2 regions of the Shewanella sp. SG44-6 genome follow, and region 2 is predicted to be linked to the other one. Evidence: predicted binding sites of a transcription regulator. Region 2 holds the regulator's gene; the other holds the start of a gene.
What was found. The regulator sigma-54, encoded in region 2, starts transcription at its own class of promoters, with help from an activator protein. The targets are predictions, from matches to a motif close to GTTGGCACGNNNNTNGNNT.
Positions count from the first base shown of each region.

Region 1 (7,844 bases), on a different contig from region 2:
GATATTGAAATGCCTGAAATGGATGGCTACACTCTAACAGCAGAAATTCGTGATAATCCAAAGTTAAAGAATATAAAAGTCGTACTGCACACATCGTTAAGTGGTGTGTTTAACCAAGCGATGGTACAAAAAGTTGGGGCTAACGATTTTATTGCTAAGTTTAACCCCGATGAATTAGCCGCAGCGGTTAACAAACATTTGAGTTTATAATTGTTTAGAATTGAATAATATTGAACGTTCGGTCGGCTCATCGGCAAACATATTAGGAAGATAATGTGACAGATAAATCACTTGCTGAAGCAGAGTACAATCAATTTAGGCTGTTTTTAGAGCAGCATAGCGGTATTGTGTTAGGTGAGAACAAACAGTATTTAGTTCGTAGCCGCTTAGCGCCACTGATGGGAAAGCATAATTTGCCTTCTCTATCTGAGGTGGTTAAAAAGTCGATGAAACCGATAGAGCGTCAATTACGCGCTGAAGTGATAGATGCGATGACTACTAACGAAACCTTATGGTTTCGAGACCGTTATCCATTTGAGTTGCTGAGTAATTCTTTGTTGCCTGAATACAGCAAGTTGGGCCGACCATTAAAAATATGGTCTGCTGCTTGCTCATCTGGGCAAGAACCTTACTCTTTAGCTATGACAGTGTTGGAATATCAACAGCGTAAACCCGGTGCTTTGCCTGGGGGCGTGACAATTCAGGCAACAGATTTATCACCTTCTATGTTAGAGCGTTGTAAGAATGCTGAATATGATGGTTTAGCTCTGGCTCGTGGTTTGTCTGAAGAGCGTAAACGTCAGTTTTTTGATGCTTTACCGTCTGGCAATATGAAAGTGAAAGATAACGTAAAACGTTTAGTGAACTTCAGAGCACACAATCTACTTGAAAGTTATAGCTTATTAGGCAAGTTCGATATCATTTTTTGCCGTAATGTATTGATTTATTTTGCGCCAGAGGCAAAGGCTACCATTTTGCGGCAATTTGCTGCCGCACTTAATCCTAAAGGTATCTTATTCTTAGGTGCGTCAGAATCTCTTGCGGGGTTAACCGAAGAGTTTAATATGGTTCGCTGTAATCCCGGTATCTATTACCAGAAAAAAACCTAGCTAAAACAGTTGATTAGATTCACCCCATGCCGACGATCGTCGGCATGTTAGTTTTTTTATTTTATTCTCCCATTATAAAAATTGTTGGCATAACCTTTGCTTTATATCTATCAGTTAGCTGATGGAGGCAATTTTATGGCGATTAATTTCGATAATGCATTAGGTGTTCACCAATATTCTTTGGGCGTACGAGCTCAAAGAGCTGAAGTGATTTCAAGTAACATCGCCAATGCCAATACTCCTCATTATAAAGCTCGAGATGTTAATTTTGCTTCTGCTATGCAAGCAGCAAGCTCACATCAGAAGGGTTTGAGCATGAGTCAAACCACAGAAAAACATTTCGATTTAACAGCGTTAAGTCAACAACATGTCCAATATCGTGTTCCAAATCAAGCCGATACAGGTGACGGTAATACTGTTGATACGCAGAAAGAACAATCAGCATTTATGCAAAATGCGCTCGAATATCAAATGTCATTAGGCTTCCTTGAAGGTAAGTTTAATGGCATGCGTAAAGCTTTGCGAGGTGATTAATCATGAGTTTATTTAATATTTTCAATGTGTCTGGATCAGGTATGTCTGCGCAGTCAGTGCGTTTGAATACCACTGCCAGTAATATTGCCAATGCGGATTCTGTATCAAGCAGTGTTGATAAAACTTATCGAGCACGTCATCCCATTTTTGAGGCTGAAATGCTTAAAGCTAATAGCCAGCAAAATAGTTCGCCGGGTGTTAACGTCAAAGGCATTGTTGAAAGTGATAAACCATTAATAAAAGAATACTCGCCAGATCATCCGATGGCTGATGGTGATGGTTTTATTTATAAACCGAATGTCAATGTGATGGAAGAAATGGCCGATATGATTTCTGCATCACGCTCTTATCAAATGAACGTTCAGGTGGCTGATGCAACTAAGTCTATGTTGCAACAGACGTTAAGGATGGGTAAATAGTATGATTATTCAAGGAGGTAACAATGAGCCTCGTTAATTCTTACAGTCAGTCTTTACCGCAACAATCCAGTAGCACATCAAATACAAGTGCTACCACGAAAAGTTCTGTACAGACAAATACAACCAGCACTACTACTGGGAACCCTTTCCTTGACGGAATTCGATTACCTGAAGAAAGTGCGATCCCTGAATCAAAAGATCAGATGTTAAAGCAAGAAGATTTTTTTGCTTTACTCAGTCAACAGTTGTCTATGCAAGATCCTTTTAAACCGGTTGATAATGATCAAATGATTGCCCAAATGGCATCGTTTTCGACGGTTGACGGTATTTCAAATCTGAATGATGAGATCCTTAACCTCAATACGGTAATGAGTTCTAGCCAAGCGTTACAAGCATCAGGCTTGGTGGGTCGAAAAGTGCTTATCCCTTCTGATACCGGGGCAATTTCTACTGAAAGCCCTGAGATTAAAGGTGTGATCAGTACGCCATCTGCAATTGAAACGATTACGGTGAAAATTGAAGATGAGTCGGGTCAGCTGATCAAGAGCTTTAATGTTGATGGCAGTAAAGGCGGCAATGTTGATGTGACATGGGATGGCTTAGGTAAGGATGGCCAACCCGTTAAAGCGGGTAATTACTCGATAAAAGCCAGTGGTAAAGTTGATGGAACGTCGGAAGATTTAGCGGTATCAACTTATGCACATGTGACAAGTGTGTCACTGGGCACTGCAGCGACTGGGGCCATTTTGAATTTGCGTGGAGTAGGCGGAATTAAGTTATCTGACGTACTCGCAGTATCTGAAACATAGTAAGGCCTGTATTGAATTATTGGCTTTATTGATAAATGAATTAATTGTGAGAGGTGAACTATGTCATTTAACATTGCACTGAGTGGTATTGCTGCCGCGCAAAAAGACTTAAATACAACGGCGAATAATATCGCTAACGTGAATACTATTGGTTTCAAAGAATCACGAGCTGAGTTTGCTGATGTGTACGCAAATTCTATTTTTTCGAACAGTAAAACCGCTGTCGGTGGTGGAGCAACCACCACTCAAGTGGCACAGCAATTTCACCAAGGTAGTTTGCAATTTACCAGTAATTCACTGGATATGGCGATCAGTGGCGGTGGTTTCTTTGTTACGTCGTCTGAGTTAGGGTCGCAAGATCAGTCATATACACGTGCAGGGGCATTTAAAGTTGACTCGGCCAACTATATGGTCGATTCAGCGGGTAACTTTTTACAAGGTTTCCCTGTTGATGAAGATGGTAACTCGACTTCTGTGAGTTTAACCACAACCCAACCGATTAAGATCCCAGACACTGCTGGTAGCCCTGTGCAAACCGGAAATGTTGGTTTGCAAATGAACCTTAATGTGGGAGAAACCGCATTAGACCCAGCTAATTTTAATCCAAACGATTCTGATACGTTTAATAATTCTACCTCGGTGACGATTTACGATTCATTAGGTGAATCGCACATTATGACCACTTATTTTATTAAACCGACCAATGGTTCATTTACAGGTGAAAGTAATTGGGTTGCCTTTTATGCAGTTGATGGCGATCCCGTTGATGTTGCGGCTGGCGCTGGTACTTATTCAACAGATACCAATGGTGATGGCACTGCTGATGCGACGGGTACAGCATCTGCTGCTAATCCCGATGGATTAGGTGGAGTCTGGTCAGGAGCTGTGATTAAATTTAATTCTGTTGGTGCTTATACGGGCAGTGATCCGGCTAACATTACCACTGAAGCATTAGGTTCTGGCGGTGCAGGTGCTTTGGGCCCTGGAGCCGACGGCACTCAAACACTTACAATAAAATTTAATAATCCAACTCAGTATGCTTCTCCATTTGAAGTCACTGAATTGACTCAAGATGGTATTACCGTAGGGCGATTAACCAATGTTGGTATTGGGTCTGACGGTCTGATTACCGCTAGTTATAGTAATGGTTCAACTGTGCCGTTAGCGCGAGTGGCATTAGTACGTTTTGCTAATGAGCAAGGTCTTACTCAGGTGGGTAATACCTCTTGGAAAGCCAGTTTAGGTTCCGGCGCGGCATTAGCTGGTGAGGCAAATAGTGGTACATTTGGTAGTATTCGCTCTTCTGCACTTGAACAATCAAACGTTGATTTAACCACTGAGCTGGTCGATTTAATCTCAGCTCAGCGTAACTTCCAAGCTAACTCACGTACGCTTGAAGTTAACAATACCTTGAACCAAACGATATTACAGATCCGCTAAATGACCCTTAGGCTATATAGGTGTTGCCGTTTACGGCAACACCTTGCCTTTTCCACCTCTTTACTTGTCCCCGTTATTAGACCCCTCGTGTCGATAGATGCTTTTTTGACACTCATGCGCTACCCATTAATTTTATTGATTAACTGATTCATACAGTTACATCTCAATCCTCTCACTTAAAAATCGTTGGCATGATGCTTGCTTATTCTGTGTATATAGTGTTTTTGCAGAAAGTTTGACGGAGCAAAAAATGGACAAATTTCTTTATATTGCCATGAGCGGCGCAAAGCAAGGGATGAATGCCCTAGCAGTGAGTGCGAACAATCTTGCTAACGCGAATACTGATGGATTTAAAGCTGACATGGTCCAAGCCCGTTCAATGCAGGCATTTGGTGAAGGTTTGCCTACACGGGTATTTTCGATGCTGGAAAGCCCAGGCAGTAACTTTAATAGCGGCCCCGTTAAAACTACTGGTCGGGATCTTGATATTGCGGTTAAAGGAGATGGCTGGCTTGCTGTGCAGGCGGCTGATGGTTCCGAGGCATATACCCGCGCTGGTAGTCTAAAAATTGACAGTACCGGCTTATTATTAAATAGCCGTGATCGTCCCGTTATGGGCGCTTCAGGTCCCATTGTGTTACCCATTCCAGTTGAAAAAATAGAGATTTCGGCCAACGGTATTATTTCTGTACGCCCTCAAGGGGCAACCGCAGAGGTAATAGAAGAGGTCGGAAGGATTAAGTTAGTTAATCCTGGTAACCAAAACCTTATGCGCGGTGAAGATGGTTTATTTCGTCTTATTGCCGGTGGCAATGCGCCAAACGACCCAGGGGTTCAAGTTGAAAGTGGTGCGGTCGAAGGCAGTAATGTTAATTCTGTGCATGAAATGGTCGCCATGATTGATATTCAACGTCAATACGAAATGCAAGTCAAAATGATGAAGAACGCTGAAGAGATTGATCGAGCGTCCACTTCCTTGATGAGAATTAGTTAGGAGTAATTATTATGCATCCAGCGTTATGGATAAGTAAAACCGGTGTCGACGCCCAACAAACCAATATTGCGGTTATTTCAAATAACGTGGCTAACGCCAGTACCGTGGGATTTAAGAAAAGTCGTGCAGTATTTGAAGACCTTCTTTATCAAACGGTTAACCAAGCCGGTGGCATTAGCTCAGACAATAGCAAGTTACCTAATGGTTTAAACATTGGTGCGGGTACTAAAGTGGTTGCCACGCAAAAAATGTTTACTCAAGGCAACATGCTGACCACAGATAACTCATTAGATTTAATGATTGAAGGTTCGGGCTTTTTTGAGGTGCAAATGCCAGATGGTACAGCAGCCTACACCCGTAACGGCCAGTTCAGCTTAGATGATACCGGCCAAATCGTCACACCAGGTTCTGGTTATGTGGTTCAACCGCCTATCACTATTCCAGAAAACTCCACCAGTATTACGGTGTCGGCCTCGGGTGAAGTGTCAGTGCAAACCCCAGGTACAGCTGCCAGTCAGATTATTGGCCAGTTAACCATGACCGATTTTATTAACCCTGCTGGTTTAGATCCATTAGGGCAAAACTTATACACCGAAACAGGTGCGAGTGGCACGCCTATTCAAGGTACTGCATCACAAGACGGTTTAGGTTCTATCCGCCAAGGCGCATTGGAAACCTCTAACGTTAATGTGACAGAAGAATTGGTTAACCTTATTCAAGGTCAACGTATTTACGAGATGAACTCCAAAGTTATCTCGGCGGTTGATCAGATGCTGTCTTATATTAATCAGAATCTCTAAGGAGCTAACATGATTAAATACATTGCGTTAGCGTCAGTATTGTTATTGGCTGGGTGCAGTTCTACGCCCAAGAAACCGATTGCTGATGATCCATTTTATGCGCCGGTATACCCAGATACTGTACCAACGCAAGTGGTGCCAACGGGATCTATTTATCTTGATAGCCAGGCATCAAGCTTGTATTCCGATATTCGTGCGCATCGGGTCGGTGACATCATCACTGTGACCTTAAAAGAATCAACCCAAGCGAAAAAAAGTGCCTATAACCAAATCAAAAAAGGCACAGACTTAACCGTCGAGCCTATTTATGCTGGTGGCAAAAATGTTTCTATAAGTGGTATCCCGCTCGATCTTGGTTATAACGACAGCATGAATACCAAGCGAGAATCAGATGCCGATCAATCAAACAGTTTAGATGGCAGTATTTCAGCCAACATCATTCAAGTACTTAGCAACGGCAATTTAGTTATCCGTGGTGAAAAATGGATTTCGATCAATAACGGTGATGAGTTTATTCGCGTCACAGGCATGATCCGCAGTGAAGACATTAACCCAGATAATACAATTGATTCTACACGAGTGGCTAACGCTCGTTTTCAGTATAGCGGTACCGGTACGTTTGCTGACTCCCAAAAAGTCGGTTGGCTGAGTTCATTCTTTATGAGTGACTGGTGGCCTTTCTAAGGAGTAATGCATGAAAACTAAATTGATCGTGTCGCTTGTAGCGTCGATATTAATGCTCAGCGCTTCTGCAAATGCAGAGCGGATTAAAGATATCGCCAGTATTCAGGGAGTACGAAGTAACCAACTAGTGGGTTATGGCTTAGTTGTTGGTTTGCCTGGTACCGGGGAGAAAACCCGATATACCGAACAAACATTTAGAACCATGCTAAAAAACTTTGGCATTAATTTACCTGAATCAGTTCGACCAAATTCAAAGAACGTAGCCGTTGTTGCTGTACACGCTGAAATGCCGGCCTTTATTAAGCCGGGTCAAAATCTTGACATTACCGTGTCTAGTTTAGGCGAGGCAAAAAGTTTACGTGGTGGCACCTTATTACAAACCTTCTTAAAAGGGGTTGACGGCAATGTGTATGCCATTGCTCAGGGCAGCTTAATTGTGAGTGGCTTTAGTGCCGAAGGGCTTGATGGCTCTATGGTGATTCAAAATACGCCAACGGTTGGTCGTATTCCAAGTGGCGCCATTGTTGAACGCAGTGTGATCAGTCCGTTTGCTAGTGGTGATTACCTGACATTTAATTTACGTCGCTCAGATTTTTCTACCGCCAAACGTACTGCCGATGCGATTAACGATTTACTTGGCCCAGACATGGCAAAAGCTATTGATGCGACTTCTATTCAAGTCAGTGCACCGCGCGACGCATCACAGCGGGTATCGTTTTTATCGACATTAGAAAACATTGAGGTTATTCCGGCTGAAGAGTCAGCCAAAGTCATTGTTAACTCACGTACTGGCACCATTGTGGTTGGTCAAAATGTCAAGTTACTGCCTGCGGCTGTGACCCACGGTGGATTAACCGTGACTATTGCCGAAGCTACGCAAGTATCACAACCCAACCCCTTAGCGGGTGGTAATACGGTTGTTACCACCAACAGTACGATTGATGTGTCAGAAAAAGATCGTCGTATGTTCATGTTTAATCCAGGCACCACTCTTGATGAGCTTGTCAGAGCCGTGAATCTAGTGGGCGCAGCACCATCAGATGTTCTTGCCATAC
Region 1 is NZ_JACJER010000114.1:1,481-9,324, forward strand. Features, by position in the region: gene H5185_RS17035 (chemotaxis protein CheV) at 1-210, shown strand, start outside; gene H5185_RS17040 (protein-glutamate O-methyltransferase CheR) at 276-1,109, shown strand; gene flgB (flagellar basal body rod protein FlgB) at 1,245-1,643, shown strand; gene flgC (flagellar basal body rod protein FlgC) at 1,646-2,062, shown strand; gene flgD (flagellar hook assembly protein FlgD) at 2,086-2,871, shown strand; gene flgE (flagellar hook protein FlgE) at 2,932-4,311, shown strand; gene flgF (flagellar basal-body rod protein FlgF) at 4,562-5,305, shown strand; gene flgG (flagellar basal-body rod protein FlgG) at 5,317-6,105, shown strand; gene flgH (flagellar basal body L-ring protein FlgH) at 6,115-6,789, shown strand; gene H5185_RS17080 (flagellar basal body P-ring protein FlgI) at 6,800-7,844, shown strand, end outside.
Region 1: a site for sigma-54 is predicted at 4,497-4,515, ahead of flgF (flagellar basal-body rod protein FlgF). Genes of this name have one in related genera too.

Region 2 (7,844 bases):
TATTTTATTTGGCAAGCAACTCATGATAAAACCACCGACAGCTTAGATACTGAAATGGACTCTGAGATCCCTAAAGATGTACCAACCTTTCATGCTATCATTTGGCTTACAGTCGGTATTATATTACTCCCGCTATCAGCTGGTTGGATGGTTGATGGTGCCGTGGGTATTGCAAAGTTTTATGGTTTGTCCGATCTTGTCATCGGTTTAACCATTATTGCAGTAGGGACAAGCCTACCAGAATTAGCAGCCTGCATTGCTGGCGTGTTAAAAAAAGAACACGATCTTGTCATTGGTAATATCGTTGGATCGAACTTATTTAATATTCTTGCTGTGTTGGCATTGCCAGGGTTAATTTCCCCCGGAGAAATCGATACATCGGCCAGCGGTAGAGACTTCTACATGGTATTAGGCACCAGTGCAGCATTAGCCGTTTTAGTATTATCCAGTGGCGCTAAGCAACAACTGACTCGTTGGCATGGCACACTATTATTAATCACCTTTATTGCGTACCAAGTGATTGTATTTCAGTCTCACTAGATTGGGGCATGAAGGTAAAGTATTCAGCTAAAAGAGAGAACCGTATGGTAAATCAAACTCAATTTCGTCAGTGGGGCCGTAAAGTCATTGATATTGAAAAGGCTGCCCTAGATAATTTATATCAATATGTAGACTCAGTTGAGTTTGGTCAAGCATGTGAGCTCATCTTGCAGTGCAAAGGCAAAGTGATTGTTATGGGCATGGGGAAATCGGGGCATATTGGTAATAAAATATCCGCGACCTTTGCCAGCACAGGTACACCGGCATTTTTTGTTCATCCAGGTGAAGCAAGTCATGGTGATTTAGGCGCATTGGCTAAAAACGATATTGTGCTTGCCATTTCTAATTCAGGTGAATCGAGTGAAATACTGACATTAATGCCAGTAATACAGCGAATGGGCGTACCGGTTATCGCAGTAACAGGTAAACCAGACTCTAATATGGCGCGTTTATCTAAAATCCATTTGTGTATTGAAGTACAAGAAGAAGCATGCCCGTTAGGGTTGGCACCAACCTCGAGTACCACAGCAACTTTAGCAATGGGTGATGCATTAGCCATTGCCTTATTGCAAGCCAAAGGCTTTACTCGAGATGATTTTGCTTTGTCACACCCTGGTGGATCTCTGGGGCGAAAATTATTATTAAAAGTCGATGATGTTATGCATAAAGGCGATGATTTACCCATAGTGCATAATGATATTTGTATTACTGAAACGCTGTATGAAATATCCAAAAAAGGCCTTGGTATGACAGCTGTTGTCGACAGCGAAACAACACTGGTTGGTATTTTTACTGATGGCGATTTGCGCCGAGTTATCGACGCCGAAGTCAACCTTCGCACCACTCCGATAGCTCAGGTAATGACCCAGAATTGTGTCACCTGCCCTAGCGGTATTCTAGCGGCACAAGCACTGCAAATTATGGATGAGAAAAGTATTAACGGACTGATTGTAGTCAATGAAAAACATCAACCGATCGGAGCATTAAACATGCTCGATATGGTTAAAGCGGGAGTCATTTAATCATGTCAGAATCAACCACCAGCCACCAAGGATTTTACGGCCCTATCAGCAATGATATTTGGCAACGCGCTCAAAAAATCAAACTGTTAATCTGTGATGTCGATGGGGTATTTTCAGATGGTCGAATTTATCTCAGCAACGCTGGCGAAGAACTCAAAGCGTTTCATACTCGTGATGGTTATGGTGTTCGATCTATCCTAACAAGCGGAATGCACGTTGCCGTCATTACTGGCCGCAAATCAAAGATTGTCGAAACTCGCATGACCGCATTAGGTATTAAACATATTTATCAAGGTATTGATAACAAGTTTGAGCCATTTGAACAACTCCTATCACTGTATAATGTCAGCGCAGACGAAGTCGCTTATATTGGCGATGATATGGTAGATCTCCCGGTTATGAAAGCAGTTGGTCTTGCCGTGTGTGTCGGTGACGGGCACCCATTTGTTAAGCAACATTGCCATATGACCACCTCTCTTAATGGTGGCCATGGCGCGTTACGAGAACTCACTGATTTACTGCTTTTAAGCCAAGATAAATTTGCCAGTGCTCATGGTATGAGTATATGAATAGAATCACTCTAGGTATTGTGGCTTTTTTTGGACTTGCTTTTTTCCTCTACTGGCAAGCGCAAATAAAACGCAGTGAAATGGATGCTGTGAAAGTTCGAGGCATTGAACGTCCAGACTTTGTAGCGGATAACCTACGCACCACAGAATTTAATAAACTCGGTTTAATTGCTAGCCGAGTCAGTGCCGAACACATGGAGCATTACGCCTCAAGTGACATTACTCACTTTACTAAACCTGTTTACCTCATTTACCCTGAAAACGGCCAAGCGCAATGGCAATTAAGCGCAGATAGAGGCCAATTGAATAAAAATACCAGCCAAGTCATATTAGAAAATAATGTTATTATTGATGCCATTAATATAGAAGAACCCCTGCAGTCACTCAGTACCCAAGCTGTTTCGGTGGATTTAACCACTATGATCGGCACCTCACAAGAGATGGTGTACATCAAAGGTAAAGGGTTTATTATTCAAGGTTTAGGTCTACATGCTGACTTGAATTCGCAAAAATTATCGCTACTCAGCCAGGTAGAAGGAACATATGAGCCACATTAATCGCCTCAACACTCACGCCAATGTTATGTTATTTGGCAGCATATTTTGCCTGCTGAGTTTACCTACCATAGCGAAACAAGGTGATCTTCAACAAGAGTTGAAAATTGCCTCAGTAAGCCAGTCTGCTGACATTAAAAATAATCAAATTGTTTTTAATGGTCCTGTTACCGTTACCCAAGGCACTATTAACATTAATGCTGATGAGTTACGGGCGTTTACTCCCGAAAACAGCACCAGTAAAAAACTCATCGCTATAGGCAACCCTGCAACGTTTTCACAAGAGTTAGACGACGGTCAAATTGGTACCGCCAGTGCCAACGAAATAAGCTATGATCTTGCTACCACTACACTGACATTGACAGGTAATGCCAAACTGGATCAATCTGGTAGCCAAGTAACCGGTAACCGTATTAAGTACAACATTAACGCTCAAGAGCTGATTGCTGAAAGTACTGGTACAGGGAAAGATCGCGTTATTACTATTATTCAACCTGAGAATTTCCAAGACGAGACTGCACCAAAGCAAAAGCTCCCTGAAATTCCTGTTAAAAAGCAGATCAAACCATGACCCAAATAACCCTAACGGCTGAAAATTTAGCTAAAAGCTATAAAACTCGTCAGGTTGTTAAAGATGTGAGTTTAACCGTTAAAACAGGCCAAATTGTTGGTCTTTTAGGCCCCAATGGTGCAGGTAAAACAACCACGTTTTATATGGTTGTCGGCTTAGTGCAAAGCGATAAAGGTCGGATCTTAATTGATGATGACGACTTAACCGCCGACCCAATGCATCTTAGAGCTCGCAAAGGGATTGGTTACTTGCCGCAAGAAGCCAGTATTTTTCGCAAACTGACCGTATACGACAATATTATGGCCGTGTTGCAGACTCGCAAAGAGCTCACTACCGACCAACGGATTGAGCAAGTAGAGCATTTACTAGAAGAATTCCATATCACCCATATTCGCGACAGCCAAGGCATGTCGTTGTCTGGTGGGGAACGTCGTCGAGTAGAGATAGCGCGCGCGCTGGCCGCTAATCCTAAATTTATTTTGCTCGATGAGCCTTTTGCGGGGGTTGACCCTATTTCTGTCATCGACATAAAAAAAATCATTCAACAGCTTAAAAACCGCGGCTTAGGGGTATTAATTACCGATCATAACGTACGTGAAACCTTAGACGTCTGTGAGCGAGCTTATATTGTCAGCCAGGGCAATTTAATTGCCGAAGGCACACCTGATGAGATATTGAGTAATCAACAAGTTCGGGCTGTGTACTTAGGTGAACAATTCAAGCTATAGTTACTTTACTGGCCTTTTAGTCTATCTAACTCATTTCATTGAACGATATCTAAATAGCGTTAAATGTCATTGATGTATGTGACAATCGATTACAGTTTTCGAGATTGTCATTTTTATGGAAATCATCTAGGGATAAGCGGTAAATGAAAGCGTCACTCCAACTCAAAATGGGTCAACACTTAACCATGACCCCTCAATTGCAGCAAGCGATCCGCTTACTGCAATTATCGTCATTGGAGCTACAGCAAGAAATCCAACAAGCATTGGACTCAAACCCATTGCTTGAAATAGAAGATGAGTTTTCTCAAGCAAAAGACTCAGTAAAAGAAAGTCGCGACCAATCGGACACCGACTTTAGTGACAACAGCGTGGTCAATATAGAAAAAGACACCTCAACAGTCGACACAGCAGAATCCATGACCAAAGAAACCATGGACGATTTAGCTATGGATACCACATGGGATGAAGTGTACACCGCCTCACCAATGTCAGGTTCAGGCAGCGCTAGCATGCGCGATGATGATATGCCATTCCAAGGTGAAACGACTGAAGGCTTATATGAGCATTTAGAGTGGCAAAAAAATCTCACGCCATTTTCTGACACTGATCGAGCAATTGCTACCGCGATCATTGATGCCATTGATGAACGCGGCTATTTAACCCAAAGCACTGAAGATATTCTCGAAGCCATGGGTGATGAAAGTGTTGAACTAGATGAAGTTGAAGCGGTATTAAAACGTATTCAACACTTTGATCCCGTTGGTGTTGCCGCACGAGATTTAAGCGAATGTTTATTCATTCAATTAGCCCAATATGCCGACACAACCCCACATATAGACAATGCCCGTCTGCTCATTAAAGACTATTTAGATTTAATTGCTGGGCGCGATTTTAGATTATTGATGCGCAAAACCAAGCTCAAAGAAAACGAGTTGCGTGACGCAATCACCTTAATCCAGTCACTTAACCCTCGCCCGGGCTTGTTAGTCACCGCTATTGATGACGAATATGTTATTCCTGATGTAACCGTACTAAAGAAGAATGGCCGTTGGGTTGTAGAGTTAAACCCAGACAATATGCCTAAAATTGGCGTTAATCAACAATATGCAGCCATGGCTAGAAGCAGTAAAAACTCTGCCGATAGCCAATTTATTCGCGGTCATTTACAAGAAGCTAAATGGTTCATCAAGAGTATCGAAAGCCGCAATGAGACCTTATTGAAAGTCGCCAATTGTATTGTGCAATTTCAGCAAGGTTTCTTTGAATATGGTGAAGAAGCCATGAAACCTATGGTGCTCAATGATATTGCTGAAGCAGTAGAAATGCATGAATCAACTATTTCACGGGTTACCACTCAAAAATATATGCACACACCACGTGGGCTATTTGAATTAAAGTACTTTTTCTCTAGCCATGTCAGCACCGACGATGGCGGAGAATGCTCATCTACCGCTATTCGTGCTTTTATCAAAAAACTGGTTGCAGCAGAAAACCAGCAAAAGCCATTAAGTGACAGTAAAATGGCCCAACTGCTGGCAGATCAGGGGATCAACGTTGCGCGTCGTACGATTGCAAAATACCGCGAAGCGATGCTCATTCCGCCCTCAAACCAACGTAAGAGTTTATAACCTACAAGGCAACGGAGGATTTTTATGCTTATCAATATGACAGGTAGAAATATCGACATTACCGAATCTTTACGTGAATACGTTCAAGGTAAATTTTCAAAGCTTGAACGACACTTCGATCAGATCAATAATGTACACGTTGTGCTCAATGTAGAAAAATTACAACAAAAAGCAGAAGCTAAAATCAACCTTAATGGTGCAGAGATTTTTGCCATGTCAGAAAGCACTGATATGTATGCTGCAATAGACGCCCTGATCGATAAACTCGACCGTCAGGTAATTAAACACAAAGAGAAGTATACAAAACACTAACGATGGAACTTTGTACCATTCTGCAGCCGGAATGCACTACCTGTGCCACACCGGGCAGTAAGAAAAAAGTACTGGAACTCATCAGCAATTTAGTCGCTGCCCAGTACCCACCCCTATCTTCGCAAGAGGTTTTTGAAAGCCTATTAGCGAGAGAGAAAATGGGTAGCACAGGTATAGGAAATGGCATTGCGATACCTCATGGTAGATTAACGACCATAGAACATCCGATCGCAATATTTATTAAATGTGAAGAAGCCATTGCCTTTGATGCAATCGATAAACAGCCCGTGGATATTTTATTTGCTTTGTTAGTACCTGCAGATCAGTGCCAACAGCATTTAAGCACGCTATCAAGCGTGGCTCAAAAATTAAGCGATAAGCAAATATTGAAACAGCTTCGTAAAACTCACGACTCAACAGAACTTTATCGGGTTATTACTGCATGAAACTTGTCATAGTATCGGGACGTTCAGGCTCAGGAAAATCTGTTGCTCTAAGAGTATTAGAAGATCTAGGGTATTATTGTGTTGATAATTTGCCTTTACCACTGATTGGCACATTACTGGCTCAGCTCAAAGGTAATAACGATCTAGTGGCAATTAGTGTTGATGTACGCAACATTGCCGAGCAAGGTAAAGTCCTTCAAGATCAACTTGCCTTACTTGAACATGACACTGAAATTATTAGCTTCTTTTTGAATTCTAATGATAAAGTGCTACTCAAACGCTATAGCGAAACGCGTCGATTACACCCGTTATCTAAAAATCATATTTCACTGCAAGAAGCGATCATATTAGAAGGCCGTTTACTTGAGCCTATCGCAAAAATTGTTGATCATTATATTGACACCTCTGCCCTGAATATTTACGAATTAAGCGACCAAGTCAGGCAAATCTTGTTAGGTAGTGTCGATAAAGAGTTAGTGATTAACTTTGAGTCTTTTGGCTTTAAGCACGGTATGCCAACAGAAGCAGACTTTATGTTTGATGTGCGCTTTTTACCTAATCCGCATTGGGAAATAGCACTACGACCACTCACAGGTTTAGACGAACCGGTACAAGAGTTTTTAGGTCGGCAACCTCTAGTGAATAAGTTTATCTGGCAAATTGAAAACTTATTTGAAACCTGGATGCCGCATTTAGAACGTAATAATCGCAGCTATCTGACTATCGCCATTGGTTGCACCGGTGGCCAGCATCGCTCGGTATATATAGCCGATCAATTAGCAAAAAGGTTTAGACATGGCAGTAAACATACAGTTAATGCTCGCCACAGAGAATTAAATTTAACAGATACTGACAGCTAACTGAGCATAGGATCGCGCTAATGATCAAACTTGAACGCCAAGTAACCATTTCAAATAAATTGGGGTTACATGCTCGAGCTGCAACAAAACTTGCTGTTTTAGCGGGTGATTTTGATGCCAGTATCACGTTAACTCAAGGCGATAAAAACGCCAGTGCAGCAAGTGTACTTGGGTTATTAATGCTTGAAAGTGGCATAGGTAAAATGATCACAGTAACAGCCCAAGGCCCAGATGCTGAAGTGGCATTAAATGCCGTGTGTGATCTGATTAATGCTAAATTTGATGAGTCTTGCTGAATTATTTAGTGATACTTTCACCAATTACTGATCGTTAAGCCATCATCACTTATTTATTTCCATCTTTAAATGAAGTCGTCATACTAACCAAACTGCCACGATATTGCGGTTCGAAGGTTAACGGTCAGTTCCTCGATAATATTAGCCTTTATATTGAAAACGCGCGGCGGATCCCCTGCTGATTAAGTATTCATTCTCTTAAGAGAGATTAGCGTTGTAGCCAATTTCAATCACGGTTCTCGCTTGACCAAACACCGATATAATCGGACGTTAATTTTTGTGTAAAGCAACATCAGCAGTTCAGACTTTCGTTCGGCG
Region 2 is NZ_JACJER010000136.1:2,788-10,631, reverse strand. Features, by position in the region: gene H5185_RS18455 (calcium/sodium antiporter) at 1-540, shown strand, start outside; gene H5185_RS18450 (KpsF/GutQ family sugar-phosphate isomerase) at 585-1,562, shown strand; gene kdsC (3-deoxy-manno-octulosonate-8-phosphatase KdsC) at 1,565-2,131, shown strand; gene lptC (LPS export ABC transporter periplasmic protein LptC) at 2,128-2,688, shown strand; gene lptA (lipopolysaccharide transport periplasmic protein LptA) at 2,675-3,256, shown strand; gene lptB (LPS export ABC transporter ATP-binding protein) at 3,253-3,984, shown strand; gene H5185_RS18425 (RNA polymerase factor sigma-54) at 4,128-5,612, shown strand; gene hpf (ribosome hibernation promoting factor) at 5,637-5,924, shown strand; gene ptsN (PTS IIA-like nitrogen regulatory protein PtsN) at 5,927-6,370, shown strand; gene rapZ (RNase adapter RapZ) at 6,367-7,230, shown strand; gene H5185_RS18405 (HPr family phosphocarrier protein) at 7,251-7,526, shown strand.